One region of the Caulobacter sp. GW821-FHT09B11 genome, then DNA from elsewhere that is predicted to be linked to it. Evidence: riboswitches for the same ligand, from Rfam matches in the RefSeq annotation. Region 1 holds a riboswitch; the other holds the start of a gene.
The links. Region 1 has a riboswitch for cobalamin ahead of AC07N1_RS16585 (TonB-dependent receptor plug domain-containing protein). Riboswitches for the same ligand answer to the same signal wherever they lie in the genome.

Region 2: another riboswitch for cobalamin. It lies ahead of metE (5-methyltetrahydropteroyltriglutamate--homocysteine S-methyltransferase); the one in region 1 lies ahead of AC07N1_RS16585 (TonB-dependent receptor plug domain-containing protein).

Annotation. Positions count from the first base shown of each region.
Region 1 covers NZ_JBWKPK010000022.1:13,600-21,156, forward strand. The annotation lists gene AC07N1_RS16575 (response regulator transcription factor) at 1-331, opposite strand, end outside; gene cobU (bifunctional adenosylcobinamide kinase/adenosylcobinamide-phosphate guanylyltransferase) at 463-978, opposite strand; cobalamin riboswitch at 1,017-1,217, shown strand; gene AC07N1_RS16585 (TonB-dependent receptor plug domain-containing protein) at 1,324-3,237, shown strand; gene cobD (threonine-phosphate decarboxylase CobD) at 3,237-4,223, shown strand; gene cobO (cob(I)yrinic acid a,c-diamide adenosyltransferase) at 4,220-4,825, shown strand; gene AC07N1_RS16600 (ABC transporter substrate-binding protein) at 4,822-5,679, shown strand; gene AC07N1_RS16605 (FecCD family ABC transporter permease) at 5,676-6,662, shown strand; gene AC07N1_RS16610 (ABC transporter ATP-binding protein) at 6,659-7,453, shown strand; gene cbiB (adenosylcobinamide-phosphate synthase CbiB) at 7,446-7,557, shown strand, end outside.
Region 2 covers NZ_JBWKPK010000031.1:24,540-32,096, forward strand. The annotation lists gene AC07N1_RS20240 (sensor histidine kinase) at 51-1,442, opposite strand; gene AC07N1_RS20245 (response regulator transcription factor) at 1,465-2,142, opposite strand; gene AC07N1_RS20250 (PepSY domain-containing protein) at 2,269-2,586, opposite strand; cobalamin riboswitch at 2,744-2,958, shown strand; gene metE (5-methyltetrahydropteroyltriglutamate--homocysteine S-methyltransferase) at 3,072-5,420, shown strand; gene AC07N1_RS20260 (hypothetical protein) at 6,271-6,477, opposite strand; gene AC07N1_RS20265 (DnaJ C-terminal domain-containing protein) at 6,631-7,557, opposite strand.

The DNA.
Region 1 (7,557 bases):
GCTCCATGGCGCGCACCGCCGACAGCAGCCTGGCCGGCGTCACCGGCTTTTCGAGCCACAGGTCGGGCTCGACCTTCAGCACGCGCGGATCGCTGGCCGAGACCATCAGCACCGGCGTCCCCCGCCCTTCGAGCGAACGGATCAGTTCGGCGCCGGTCATGCGCGGCATGGCGTTGTCGGTGATCAGCAGGTCGGGCGCGAAGGCCTCGAAGGCTTCCAGCGCTTCCTGGCCGTCACGGCTCCACAGCACCTCGAAACCCGCCTCTTCCAGCAGGATCTCGTAGACGCCGCCGAGCAGCATGTCGTCTTCGGCGATGAGGATCCGTCGCATGGCAGCCCGCCCGTCGAATTAAGTGAATTCGAATGTGTAAATAGGTCTTAACCATGCCTGCGCCCCCGGTGTCAGCGTGCGCAATCGTCGCATCGCCGAAAGTTGAGCAATCGGGGCGGGAGCGCCGAGAATCACTTCATCCGCAGGCTTAGCCCAGCGACGACCAGTTCAACGGCGTCGGCGACGGCCGCCAGGGCCTGATGCAGACGGCCGGCCTCGTCGCGGAACCTGCGGGCCAAGGCGTTGTCGGGCACGACGCCCCAGCCGACCTCGTTGGACACCAGCCAGAGTTCGCCGTCGACGGCCGAGGCCGCCGCGACCAGCGCTGCCGCTTCGGTCGAGAGATCTTTTTCCGCCAGCATGAGGTTGGTCAACCAAAGGGTCAGGCAATCGACCACCGCCACGCTGCCCGACGGCAGGCCGCGCAAGGCGGAAACGAGATCGAAGGGCGCCTCCAGGGTGGTCCAGGCCTGGCCGCGATCGGCCTGGTGGCGGGCGATGCGCTCCTCCATCTCGGCGTCGAAGGCCTGGGCGGTGACGATCATCACCGGCCGGACGCCGACCGCGGCTGCCATCGCCTCGGCCGCCCCTTGCGCGAAGGCGCTCTTACCCGAACGCGCGCCGCCCAGAACGAGTGTCAGTGACAACGGGGAACTCCAGATTGACGGTGTGCAGCGCACCCTATAGTCCAGCCGGCGCGACAGGTTCCTCCCAAAGAGGATGAAAAGGGAACTCGGGTGTGAAACCCGGGCTGCCCCCGCAACTGTAAGCGGCGAGTTCGCGCGTCACACGCCACTGGGTCTGTTCCTCGGAAAAGAGCTGGGAAGGCGACGCGCAGCAACGATGACCCGCGAGCCAGGAGACCTGCCTGTCGCAGTCGTCCTTCGTCCGGCCGGGGTGCGCCGTACGATCGGGTCTTCCCGCATGGCGACGCTTCGGTCCGGGCGTGTTCACCAGAACACGCTCCTTCTTGTCGCGCACGGAGGAATGACATGCGCCCTGTTTCCCTGCTGGCCCTCGCGGCCGCAGTTCCCGCCCTGGCCCTGCCTGGCCTGGCTTTCGCCGATACGGCCGTGGCCGAAGTCGATCAGGTGGTGGTCACCGCCGGTCGCGAGCCTGAAAAGCTGTCGGAAGTCTCGACCAGCATGACCGTGATCGACGCCGAGGCCCTGAAGAAGGCCCAGGCCGTCGTGATCTCCGACCTGCTGTCGCGCACCCCGGGCGTCACCGTCACCCGCAACGGCGGCGTCGGCGGCACGACCCAGCTGCGCATCCGCGGCGCCGAGACCGACCAGACCGTGGTGCTGATCGACGGCGTCAAGCTGAACGATCCGTCCTCGACCGGCGGCGGCTACAACTTCGCCACCCTGCTGGCCGGCAACGTCAACCGCATCGAGGTGCTGCGCGGCTCGCAGTCGACCCTGTGGGGCAGCCAGGCCATCGGCGGCGTCGTCAACCTGCTGACCGCCACGCCCAGCGGCCCGCTGACCACCCAGCTGGCGACCGAGGTCGGCTCGCGCGACACCGCCTACGGCAACGCCGCGCTCAGCGCCGGCGGCGACTGGGGCGGCTGGCGGATCGCCGGCGCCTACTACACTACCGACGGCGTCTCGGCCTTCGGCAAGTCGTACGGCGGCAAGGAAAAGGACGGCTACCGCAACGCTGGGGTCAGCGGCCGCCTGGACCTGAACGTCACCGACTGGGCCACCGTCGACCTGCGCACGTCGTACGCCGCCTCGAAGAACGAGTTCGACGGCTTCCCCGCCCCGCTCTACGCCTTCGCCGACAGCCCCGAGTACGGCAAGACCAAGGAACTGGTCAGCTACGCCGGCGTGCGCCTGAGCGCCTTCGACGGCGCGCTGAAGAACCGCCTCGGCTTCGGCTACACCCAGACCGACCGCGACAACTTCGATCCCAGCTCGTCGGTCCCCAAGACCTTCGACGCCCGCGGCACCAACAAGCGCTTCGAGTACCAGGGGACCTGGCAGGTCAGCGAGATCCTCCGCGCAACCTTCGGCGCCGAGACCGAGCGCTCGTGGTTCCGCACCGCCTCGCCGTCGGAATGGGAACCGAACCCCAAGCCCGACAGCCACGCCGCGCGCACCGACAGCCTGTACCTGCACCTGCGCGCCCAGCCGCTCGAAGGCCTGACCCTGACCGGCGGCGTGCGCCGGGAGGACCACTCGGCCTTCGGCGACGCCACGGTCTACCAAGCCGGCGCGTCCTATTCGCCCAACGGCGGCGTGACGGTGTTCCGCGCCAACTACGGCGAGGGCTTCAAGGCCCCGTCGCTGTACCAGCTCTACAGCATCTACGGCGATGCGAACCTGAAGCCCGAGGAGTCGGAAAGCGTCGACCTGGGCGTCGAGCACAGCGTACTGAACGGCCGGGTGCGCGCGGGCCTGACCTGGTTCCACCGCGACATCACCAACCAGATCGACTACGTCTCCAACAACACCCCGCCCAACTACGGCGGCTACGCCAACTTCGCCAAGACGGAGACCAGCGGCGTGGAGCTGGAGACCACCATCGAGGTGACCTCGTCGCTGCAGGTGACGGCGAACTACACCAACATGGACCCGATCAACCGTTCGGCCGCCAACAACGGCAAGCGCCTTCCGCGCCGCGCCGGCGAAACGGCCAACCTGAACGCCGACTATGACTGGAAGAGCGGCCTGACCACCGGCGTCTCGGTGCAGTACGTGGGCGAGAGCTACGACAACGCCACCAACGCCCGCCGCCTGAAGAGCTACGCCCTCTTCGACCTGCGGGCCGCCTATCCGCTGAACGACACCTTCGAGGTGTTCGGCCGCGTCGAGAACCTCTTCGACAAGGAATACCAGACCATCTACCGCTACGGCTCGGTGGGCCGCGGCGCCTTCGCCGGCGTCCGGGCGAAGTTCTGATGAACGGCTCGCCGTCGTCCCTTTCCGGACACGGCGGCCGCCTGGCGGCGGCGCGGGTGCGTTTTCCTGACGCGCCCGCGCCGTGGCTGGACCTGTCGACGGGGATCAATCCCCGCCCCTATCCGGTTCCGCGCCAGGCCTTCGAGGACTGGGGCCGACTGCCCGATCCGGCCGACCTGGCGCGGCTGGAGGCCGTGGCCGCACGGGCCTTCGGCGTCGATGACTCCGCTCGCGTCGTCGCCGTACCCGGCAGCGAGACGGCGATCCGCCTGCTGCCCAAGCTCCTGCCGCGCGGCCGCGTGAGCTTGCCGGTTCCCACCTATTCCAGCCATCCGCTCGCCTGGCGGCGCGTCGGTTCCGAGGTCGTGGCCGACCCGGACGAAGCCGACCTCTGCGTGGTGGTGAACCCCAACAATCCCGACGGCCGCAGCCTGGCGCCCGAGGCGGTGCTGGCTTTGGGCCAGCGCGGCGCGGTGGTCGACGAGGCCTTCGTCGAGTGCCAGCCGTCGCTGTCGGTCGCGGCCTTCGCCGGTGCGCCCGGCCATGAGCGGCTGATCGTGCTGCGCTCGTTCGGCAAGTTCTACGGCCTGGCGGGCCTGCGCCTGGGCTTCGTGATCGCCCGTCCCGCGCTCGCCAGGCGTCTGCGCGACACCCTGGGCGAATGGCCCCTCTCCGCCCCGGCCCTGGCCGCGGGCCTGGCCGCCTATCCAGACGCCGCCTGGGCCGACGCGACGCGCGCCAGCCTGGCCGACGACGCCGCGCGGCTGGACGCCCTGCTTGTCGGCGCCGGTTTCGAGGTGCTCGGCGGGACCAGCCTGTTCCGCCTGGCCCGTGCGGCCGACGCAACCGTCCGCTTCGAGGCCCTGGCGCGCGCCGGGATCCTCACCCGCCCCTTCGATCACGACCCGAGCCTGCTACGGTTCGGCCTGCCCGGTTTCGACGCCGACTGGGCGCGCCTGGCCGCCGCCCTGGAGATCCAGCAATGAGCGACAACGCCAACGAGCAGCACGCCGAGGCGATGCGCGCCCTCAAGGCCGAGCGCGAAGAGCTGATGAAGACCAAGACCCTGGAGAAGGGTCTGCTGCTGGTTCACACCGGCGACGGCAAGGGCAAATCCTCGGCCGGCTTCGGCATGGTCGCCCGCTCGCTGGGCTGGGGCATGCAGGTGGGCGTGGTGCAGTTCATCAAGGGCAAGTGGAAGACCGGCGAGCGCCTGTTCTTCAGCCGCTTTCCCGACCAGGTTCGCTACCGCGTCATGGGCGAGGGCTTCACCTGGGACACCCAGGACCGCGAGCGCGACGTCGCCGCCGCCAAGGCCGCCTGGAAAGAGTCCAAGGCGATGATCGCCGATCCGACGCTCGACTTCGTGCTGCTGGACGAGATCAACATCGCCCTGCGCTACGACTATCTCAACATCGACGAGGTGGTGGAGACGCTGAAGGCCCGCCCCAACGACAAGCACGTCTGCCTGACCGGCCGCAACGCCAAGCCGCAACTGCTGGAGATCGCCGACCTGGTCACCGAGATGACCCTGGTCAAGCATCCCTTCGAGCAGGGCTTCAAGGCCCAGCGCGGGGTGGAATTTTGACTGGTTTCAGCAGGCGTGTCGCTCTGGGCGCAGGCCTTACTGTCGGCCTTGGGGCGTCCGCGCCCTGGGCGCCGATCCAGAAGCCGCGCCTGGTCTCCCTCAATCCCTGCCTGGACGGCGTGCTCGTCGAGGTCGCCGACCGCGACCAGATCGCGGCGCTGAGCCACTACGCCCGCGATCCGCAGCAATCGAGCATCGCCGAGCGGGCCAAGTCCTATCCGATGACCTACGAGAGCGCCGAGGAGGTGATCGCGCTGCGGCCCGACGTGGTGCTGAGCGCGGCCCATTCCTCGCCCGCCACCCGCGCGGCGCTGAAGCGGCTGGGCGTGCGGGCCGAGCTCTTCAAGGTGCCCAACAGCTGGGCCGAGAACCAGGAAGACATCCGCCGCATCGCCGCCGCCGCCGGCAATCCCAGACGCGGCGAGGCGCTGATCGCGCGGATCGACCAGGCCCTGGCCGCCGCCGCCCCGCCGCCGGGCTCCAGGCCGCTGGAGGCGCTGGTCTTCCAGCCCAACGGCTTCGCGGCCGGCGAAGGCACGCTGGTCGACGAGATGCTGACCCGCACGGGATTTCGGAATGTCGCTAGCCGCTACGGCCTGAAGAAGTGGGGCAATGTCCCGCTGGAGCGGCTGCTGGCCGATCCGCCGCAGGTGCTGCTGGCCGGACAGGCCCGCCCCGACGCCCCGACCTGGGCCGAGCGGATGCTCAACCACCCCGCCCTCGCCAAGGTGAGCCATCGCATGACCCGCGAGACCTTCCCCGAGCGGCTGCTCTATTGCGGCGGCCCGACCCTGATCCACACCGCCGCGACCCTGGCGGCCGCCCGCCGCCACGCCCTTGAGGCCCGAGCATGAGCCACAATCGCCGCACCCTTCTGCTGATCGCCGGCCTGCTGCTGGCCGTCGCGGTCCTCTTCGGGCTGTCTCTGATGAGCGGCCGCGTCTGGGCGCCGTGGAGCGCCTGGGTCGATCAATCGGACCCGCGCTGGGCGATCATCTTCGAACTGCGCCTGCCGCGCACCGTGCTGGCCGTGGCCATCGGCGCGGCCCTGGGCATGTCGGGCGCGGCCATGCAGGGCTACACCCGCAACCCGCTGGCCGACCCGGGCGTGCTGGGCGTGTCGTCGATGGCGGCGTTGGGGGCGGTGATGAGCCTCTATCTGGGCCTGGCCTTCACCGCCACCTGGCTGCTGCCGGCCTGCGCGGTGCTGGGCGCGGCGGTCGGCGTCGGCCTGATGCTGGCCCTGGCCGGCACGACCGGCGGCGCGGTGACCTTCCTGCTGGCCGGCGTGATCCTCAACACCGTGGCCAGCGCCGGCGTCGCGCTCGCCCTGTCGCTGGCTCCGAACCCTTGGGCGGCGCAGGAAATCATCAGCTGGCTGCTGGGTTCGCTGGCCGACCGCAGCGTCGAAGAGGTGCGCCTGGCCGTGCCGCTGATCGTGGCGGGCCTGGCAGTGCTGCTGACCCTGCCCCGCTCGCTGGACGCCCTGACCCTGGGCGAGACCGGGGCTACGGCCCTGGGCGTCAACCTGTCGGCCGTGCGGGTGCTGCTGGCCGTCGGCGTCGGCGTCGCCTCGGGCGCCAGCGTGGCGGTGACCGGCCTGATCGGCTTCGTCGGCCTGATCGCCCCGCACCTGGTGCGGCCGCTGGTCGGGCACCGGCCGGGCGCGCTGCTTGTGCCCTCGGCCCTGGCCGGCTCGGCCCTGGTGCTGGCGGCAGACATCGTCGTGCGCCTGACCCCCTCGGCGGCCGAGATGCGGCTGGGCGTGGCCACCGCCGCCGTCGGCGGGCCGTTCTTCCTGGCCCTCCTGATCACCATGCGCCGGAGGCTTGCATGATCCCCCCGCTCTCTGGCGACATCCTTTCGGCCGAGAACCTGACTGTCGCCTTGGGCGGCCGCGCGGTGCTGCAAGGCGTCAGCGCGGATTTCCGCCCCGGCGAAGTCACCGCCGTGGTCGGCCCCAACGGCGCGGGCAAGTCGACCCTGCTGGCGTGCCTGGCGGGCCTGCGCAAGCCGGACGCCGGCGGCGTCTCTCTGGGCGGCGCGCCCCTGGCCTCCCTGGCGCATCGCGAGCGCGCCCGACGCATCGGCTTCCTGCCGCAGACGCCGGAGGTGGCCTGGGCCGTCGACGTCGAGACCCTGGTGGGCCTTGGCCGCACGCCGCACAGCGGCGCGCGGGGCCTTTCAGAGGCCGACCGTCTGGCCGTGGCCAGGGCCCTGAAACAGACCCACCTCGAAGACCTGGCCCTGCGCGAGGTCAAGAGCCTGTCGGGCGGCGAGCGCGGCCGGGCCCTGTTTGCCCGCGTGCTGGCCGGCGAGCCGTCGTGGCTGCTGGCCGACGAGCCGCTGGCGGGGCTGGACCCCGGCCACCAGCTGGACGCCGTCGACCTGATGCGCGACTTCGCCGCCAGGGACGGCCAGGGCGTGGTCATGACCCTGCACGACCTGGCCGTGGCCGCGCGCCTGGCCGATCGGGTGCTGGTGCTGGTGGACGGACGGCTGATCGCCGACGGCCCGCCGCGCGAGGCCCTGACCCCGGATGTCCTGGCCAGGGCCTACGGAGTCACGGCAAGGCTGGTGGAGGGCCAGACCGGCCCGCTGATCGAACTGGTCGGACGCCATGGCTGAACCGCTGCTGCTCGCCCCTCCGCTGGCCCTCGTGATCGAGGCCCTGGTCGGCTATCCGGCGAGCCTGCACGCGGTCATACCCCATCCGGTGACCTGGATCGGCA
Region 2 (7,557 bases), on a different contig from region 1:
AGCTCCACCTTGACGACAGCGCGCTATCGCCTGAGTGGCGCGCGGCGGCCTCAACCCTCGGCGCGCGGCAGCGACAGCACCACCCGCAGCCCCCCGAGGGGCGAATCGTCCAGCGTCACCGAACCGCCATAGGCCCGCGCCAGTTCGTCGACGATCGACAGGCCAAGCCCGGTGCCCGGCGTGTGCTCGTCCATCCGCTGGCCGCGCTTCAGCGCCTGGGCCCGCTGCTCGGCCGGAATGCCCGGGCCGTCGTCGTCGACGGTCAGCAGCATGCGGCCCTCGCCGTCCGCCTTGGCCTCGGCGCGAATGCGGGCCTTCGACCACTTGCCGGCGTTCTCCATGACGTTGCCGGCCAGCTCCATGAAGTCCTGCCGCTCGCCCTGGAAGCACAGGTCTTCCGGACAGCGCCAGTCGATCTCCACGCCCCGCCCGTCAGCCTTGTCCTGGAAGATCCGCTCCAGGGTCACGGCCAGTTCGTCGAGGATCGGCTCCACCGGCGTGCGCTCGCCGCTGGTCTGCGAGCGCGCCGCCGCCCGCGCCCGGCGCAGGTGGTGGTCGACCTGCTCGCGCATGGTCTGGGCCTGGCGCTCGACGACTTCCGCCAGCGCCCCGCCCTGCTGGCTGGCCTCGGTCAGCATCACCGACAGCGGCGTCTTCAGGGCGTGGGCCAGGTTGCCGACGTGGGTGCGCTGGCGCTCGACGACTTCCTGGTTGTGCGCCAGCAGGCCGTTCAGCTCGCCGGCCAGCGGCTCCAGCTCTTCCGGATAGGGCCCGACCAGTCTTTCCGCCTTGCCGCTGCGCACCCCGGCGATCTCGCGACGCAGGCGGAAGATCGGCTGCAGGCCAAAGCGCACCTGGACGACGATGGCCACGATCAGGCCCACGCCCAGCAGCAGCAGGGCTAAGGCCGTGATCCGGCCGAAGCGGTCGGCGTCGTCGTCGATCGGGGAGCGATCCTCGGCGGCGATGAACACCACCGGCGCCGGATGCCCCGGCAGCCGCGTCAGGATCGCCGCCGCCCGCAGCGGCTTGTCCTGCGGCCCGCGCATGTCGAAGTAGAGGGTCTTGCCCGGATCGGCGGTCAGCCGGTCGATCTGGGCGGTGGACAGCATCAGGTCGCTGTCGAACAGCGAGCGCGAACGCTCGATCGCCGAGAGCCCGCCGCCGCTCTTCTGGGCGAAGATCGCCCAGTAGCGGCCGGAATAGGCCCGCGTGGCGCGGATGTCGGTCAGGAACGGCGCCTTGACCACCCCGTCCTCCACCGTCGAGCCGGCATAGAGGTCGTCGGTCAGCACCGCCAGCGACTGGTCGAAGCGGCGGATGGCGGCGTCGCGGAACTGGGCGGTCAGGAAGGCCCCGGCCGCCAGCAGCACGAACAGCGTCCAGATCGCCGCCAGCAGCACCAGCCGCCGGACGAGCGAGCGCTTGCGGAAGTCGAGCATCAAGCCTCGCCCCCGCGCGCGGTCACCCCGCGGTCTCGCCTTCCAGCGGGATCAGGCGGTAGCCGAGGCCCCGCACCGTCTCGATGCGGTCGGCGCCCAGCTTCTTGCGCAGCCGGCCGATGAACACCTCGATGGTGTTGCTGTCGCGGTCGAAATCCTGGTCGTACAGGTGCTCGACCAGCTCGGTGCGGCCGATCACCCGGCCCTGGTGCATCATCATGTAGTGCAGCAGGCGGTATTCCAGCGAGGTCAGGCGCAGCGGCTCGCCGTTGACGCTGGCCCGCGCCGCGCGCGGATCCAGGCGCAGGCCGCCGCAGGTCAGGCTCGGCGCGGCGTGGCCGGCCGAGCGCCGCAGCAGCGCCCGCAGGCGCGCCAGCAGCTCTTCGGTGTGGAAAGGCTTGGTCAGGTAGTCGTCGGCCCCGGCGTCGAAGCCGGCGACCTTTTCGCTCCAGGCGCCGCGGGCGGTCAGGATCAGCACCGGCGTGGCGACATTGCCGCGCCGCCAGCGCTCCAGCACCGACACCCCGTCCACCTTGGGCAAGCCGAGGTCCAGGATCACCGCGTCATAGGGCTCGGTCTCGCCCAGGAACTGGGCTTCCTCGCCATCGGCGGCGTGGTCGACGGCGTAACCCGCGTCGGAGAGGGCCAGCTTCAGCTGGCGCGACAGGTCGGGATCGTCTTCGACGAGCAGGATGCGCATGTCTCGAGGAACTCCCTAGAGCCTGTCCGGTTCGGACGGTCCCGTCCGAACCGGATAAACAGGCTCGCAAGCAAAAGGTAGAGCGTGACGAACGCCGAAATCGCTCATGGTCTCAGCCGTCACGCTCTACCCGCCGCTGAGGATGCGGCCGCTCTCGGCGTCGACGATGAAGTCGATTCGGCGGCCGTCCGTGGTCGCCCAGCGGATGCGATAGTTGCGCCCCTCCAGCCCTGCGTCGAGCAGGCGGCCGGGGGTGCGGCGGGCGATATTGTCGATGACCGCGCTCAGCGGCACCAGGCGGCCCGACTGCACGCCGCCACGCGCCTGGTCCTGCCGGGCGCGCCAGTCGGCGCCCAGCGAGTCCGGGCCGCGCTGGGCCAGAGCCGCGCCCGGAAGGGCGGCGACGATGGCGGCTGCGGCGAGTATGGCGCGGATCGGCTTCATGTCGTCCGGTTTAGAGGAGCACGGCTGAATGGAGACTGAACGCGGGGTTTATGAACGGTGTGCGACGTCCTGTCACGGTCCAAGGCCCCGCCCGACCACAATCTAAAATCACATAAAGATATCTTTATGTCCTTGTTGACAATGCCGGCCGACCCAGGCTTGATAAGCGGGTCGTGGTCTGCGGACGTTTTGCGTCCAAAGCTAAGAGGGAAGCCGGTGTGAAACCGGCGCTGCCCCCGCAACTGTGAGCGGCGAGCGGCCGTCCGATACGTGTCACTGATGCGCCGAACTCGACTCGGTGGCGCATCGGGAAGGCCAGGACGGCGGCGTCGACCCGCGAGCCAGGAGACCTGCCTCGACAGATAACGTCCTCCGGCGGGGTGCCCGGTCTGGTCGCTAGTCCAGGCGCGGGTCGGCCAGCCCGTTCGCGCGCCTATGCCTGCGCCCCGTCCAGCCTCCGTCACCATCGAGACAGAGGCTATGAAATGACCGTCACCGTCGCCGCCCTCGGCTTTCCCCGCATCGGCCCGCAGCGCCGCCTGAAGACCGCCCTCGAAGCCCACTGGGCCGGCCGTCTCGACGCCGAAGGGCTGGAGACCGAAGCCGCCGCCCTGCGCGCCCTGGCCTGGCGCCGCCAGGCCGACCTCGGGGTCGACCACGTCCCCAGCGGCGACTTCTCGCTCTACGACCACGTGCTCGACACCGCCGTCATGGTCGGCGCCGTCCCGGCCGTCTACGGCTGGACCGGCGGTCCGATGGACCTGCCGCTCTACTTCGCCATGGCCAGAGGGACGCAAGGTGGCGGAACGCAGGGCAGAGAAACCTGCGACCACGGCTGTTCGCACGAAGCCTCCGGGACCGGCTTGCCGGCCATGGAGATGACCAAGTGGTTCGACACCAACTACCACTACCTCGCGCCTGAACTGGCCCCCGGCCAGGCCTTCACCCTGGCCTCGACCAAGGTCGTCGACGCCTTCCTCGAGGCCAAGGCCCGGGGGATCCACACCCGCCCGGTGATCCTCGGCCCCGTCACCTTCCTCAAGCTGGCCAAGTCGAAGGCGAAGGACTTCCAGCCCCTCTCCCTGCTGTCGGCCCTGCTGCCGGTCTACGCCGAGCTGCTCCAGCGCCTGGCCGCCGCCGGCGCCGACTGGGTGCAGGTCGACGAGCCCTGCCTGGCGCTCGACCTCACCGACTTCGAGCGCGCCGAGATCCGCCGCGCCTACGGCGCCCTGACCCACGCCGCCCCGCGCATCAGCATTCTTCTCGCCAGCTATTTCGGGACCTATGGTGACAACCTCGCCACCGCCGCCAACCTGCCGGTCGAGGGCCTGCACCTGGATCTGGTCCGCGCTCCGCAGGACCTGGACGCTGTCCTCGCCCTGGCCCGCGACAGCCTCGTCCTGTCGCTCGGCGTCGTCGACGGCCGCAACGTCTGGCGCGCCGACCTGGAAGCCATCCTCGACCGCGTCGAGCCCGTCGTCTCCGCCCGCGGCCCCGACCGCGTGATCCTGGCTCCGTCCTGCTCGCTGCTGCACACCCCGCTCGACCTCTCGATCGAGACCGGCCTCGACCCGCGGGTCAGCCAGTGGCTGGCCTTCGCCGTCCAGAAGCTGGAGGAGCTGTCAGTGCTGGCCAAGGCCCTCAACCAGGGCCGCGCCGCCGTCCGCGACCAGCTCGCCGCCTCCAGCGCCGCCGTCGCCTCGCGCAAGACCTCGCCGCTGATCCACGACGCCGCCGTCCAGGCCCGCGCCGCCGCGCTGACACCGGCCGACGCCGCCCGCGCCACGCCCTTCGCCGAGCGCATCGCCCTGCAGCAGGCCAGACTCTCCCTGCCGCCCCTGCCGACCACCACCATCGGCTCATTCCCGCAGACCGCCGCCGTCCGCCAGGCCCGCGCCGCCCACGCCAAGGGCGCGCTGCCCGACGCCGACTACGAGGCCTTCCTGCGCGCCGAGACCGCCCGCGCGGTGGCCTGGCAGCAGGAGATCGGCCTCGACGTGCTGGTCCACGGCGAGTTCGAGCGCAACGACATGGTGCAGTATTTCGGCGAGCGCCTGACGGGCTTCACCTTCACCAAGCACGCCTGGGTCCAGTCCTACGGCTCGCGCTGCGTGCGACCGCCGATCCTCTACGGCGACGTCTCGCGCCCCGCGCCGATGACGGTGGAGTGGTGGCGTTACGCCCAGGGCCTCACCGCCCGCCCCATGAAGGGCATGCTGACCGGCCCGGTCACCATCCTGCAGTGGTCGTTCGTCCGCGACGACATCCCCCGCTCGGAAACCTGCCGCCAGATCGCCCTGGCCGTCCGCGACGAGGTCGTCGACCTCGAAGCCGCGGGCGCCGCGATCATCCAGATCGACGAGGCCGCCCTGCGCGAGGGCCTGCCCCTGCGCCGCGGCGACTGGGACGCCTATTTGGCCTGGGCCGTCGAGGCCTTCCGCATCGCCGCCTCGGGCGTGGCCCCCCAGACCCAGGTCCACACCCACATGTGCTATTCGGAGTTCAACGACATCATAGCCGCCATCGGCGCCATGGACGCCGACGTCATCTCCATCGAGACCGCCCGCTCGAAGATGGAGCTGCTCGACGCCTTCGAAGCCTACGCCTACCCGGCCCAGATCGGCCCCGGCGTCTACGACATCCACGCCCCCCGCAGCCCCGCGGCCGCCGAGATGCTCGACCTCCTGGAAAAAGCCGGCCAGCGCCTTTCGCCCGCCCAGCTCTGGGTCAACCCCGACTGCGGCCTGAAGACCCGTCGCTGGGAAGAAGTGGAACCGGCCCTGGCCAACATGGTCGCGGCGGCGAAAGCGGCGCGGGCGGCGCTCACCACCTGACCGACAAAGGGCGCGCCGAACCGGTGCGCCCCACCCTTTCCTCCCGTCATTCCCGCCCTTGTGGCGGGAACCCCTCTTTCGGCCGCAAGGGCAGTAGTGGCGGCGTGCTCAGCACGCCGCTTGCGTTTCACGTGCGAGCGGAACCAGGGCTTCCCGCCACAAGGGCGGGAATGACGGGAGTTTTGATGGCTTGCGCTTCCACTCAGCCAACCCCGGCGCGTGCATCCACGAACTGCGGCCTGAAAACCCGTCGCTGGGAAGAAGTGGAACCGGCCCTGGCCAACATGGTCGCCGCGGCGAAAGCGGCACGGGCGGCGCTCACCGCCTGACCGACAAAGGGCGCGCCGAACCGGTGCGCCCCACCTTTCCTCCCGTCATTCCCGCCCTTGTGGCGGGAACCCCTCTCTCAGCCGCAAGGGCAGTTGAGGCGGACCGCCAGCGGTCCGCTGGCGCCTCACGTGCGAGCGGAACCAGGGCTTCCCGCCACAAGGGCGGGAATGACGGGAGTTTTGATGGCTTGGGCCTCCCACTCAGCCAGCCCCGGCGCGTGCATCCACGAACTGCGGCCTGAAGACGAGGCGCTGGGAATCGCTGGGAAGAGGTGGAGCCGGCCCTGGCCAACATGGTCGCGGCGGCGAAAACGGCGCGGGCGCTGATCGACGCCTGACCGACAAGTGGGCGCGCCGAACCGGTGCGCCCCAACCTTTCCTCCCGTCATTCCCGCCCTTGTGGCGGGAACCCCTCTATCAGCCGCAAGGGCAGTTGAGGCGGACCGCCAGCGGTCCGCTGGCGCCTCACGTGTCAGCGGAACCAGGGTTTCCCGCCACAAGGGCGGGAATGACGGGAGGGTTTACGGCGCCCACTCAGCCAGCCCCGGCGCGTGCATCCACGAGAAGAACCGCCCGCCTTGCGCATCCGCCAGCACCAGCGCCTCGCGGAACATCAGCCGCAGGGCGCGGTTGGTCAGGGGCTGCTCGCGCCGCAGGAACAGCATCCCGCGCTCGATGTCGGCGCGGGCGATCCGCCAGCCGTGAACCTCCGCCAGCGCCGCGATCACGCCGGCCGGCAGGTCGAGCCGTATCTCGACCGTATGCGGCCGCCGCCGGTCCAGGCCGTGCGACGCTCGAAAGCACCACAGCAGCGAACGGGGCCGCCAGGCGCGCAGGATGGTCGCGCGCAGGTCCGCGGGATAGCTGTAGCGATCCAGGGCCTACCGCCGCTTCGGCGTATACGGCTTCTGGTCCCGCCAGGCCTGGGCGAACTTCTCCAGGTCCTCGTCGATGGTCTCGGGCAGGGTGACGACGAGCCGGGCGTAGAGGTCGCCGCGGTGGCCCTTGGCGTCCGAAAGACCCCGGCCCTTCAGCCGCAGCTTCGAACCGCTGTTGGCGCCCTTGGGCACGGTGACGTTCACCGGGCCGTCGGGCGTCGGGGCCTCGACCTTGCCGCCCAGCACCGCGTCGGGGATCGAGACGGGCAGGTCCATGACCAGGTGCTCGCCTTCGCGGCGGTAGATCGGGTGGGGCTTGACCGCCAGTTCGATCAAGGCGTCGCCCTGGCCGCCGCGCCCCGGGCTGCCTTGCCCCTTCAGGCGAAGCGTCTGGCCTTCGTGGGCGCCGGCCGGGATGGTCACGTCGATGGTGCGGCCGTCGGAGAAGGCCACGCGCTTCTTGCCGCCCTTGATCGCCTCTTCCAGGTCGATCTCCAGCTTGGCGCGCACGTCGGCGCCCTTGGCCGAGAAGCCACCGCCGAAACCACCGCCGCCGCCGCCGCGATTGCGGCCCAGGATGTCGCCGAACAGGTCGTTGAGGTCGACCTCGGGACCCTCGCCGCCGCGCCCGAAGCCGCCGCCCCGGTTGAAGCCGCCGCCGCCGAACGGATTGCCGCCCGCGCCGCCGAAGCCGCGCATGGTCTCGCGCCCGTCGGCGTCGATCTCGCCGGCGTCGAACTTCTTCTTCTTCTCGGCGTCGCCGAGGATGTCGAAGGCCGCGCTGACCTGCTTGAACTTGTCCTCGGCCTTCTTGTCCCCGGGATTGGTGTCGGGGTGATACTGCTTGGCCAGCTTGCGGAACGCCTTGCGGATCTCATCGGCGCTCGCGCCGCGGGAAACACCAAGCTCCAGATAGGGGTCGCGCGCCAA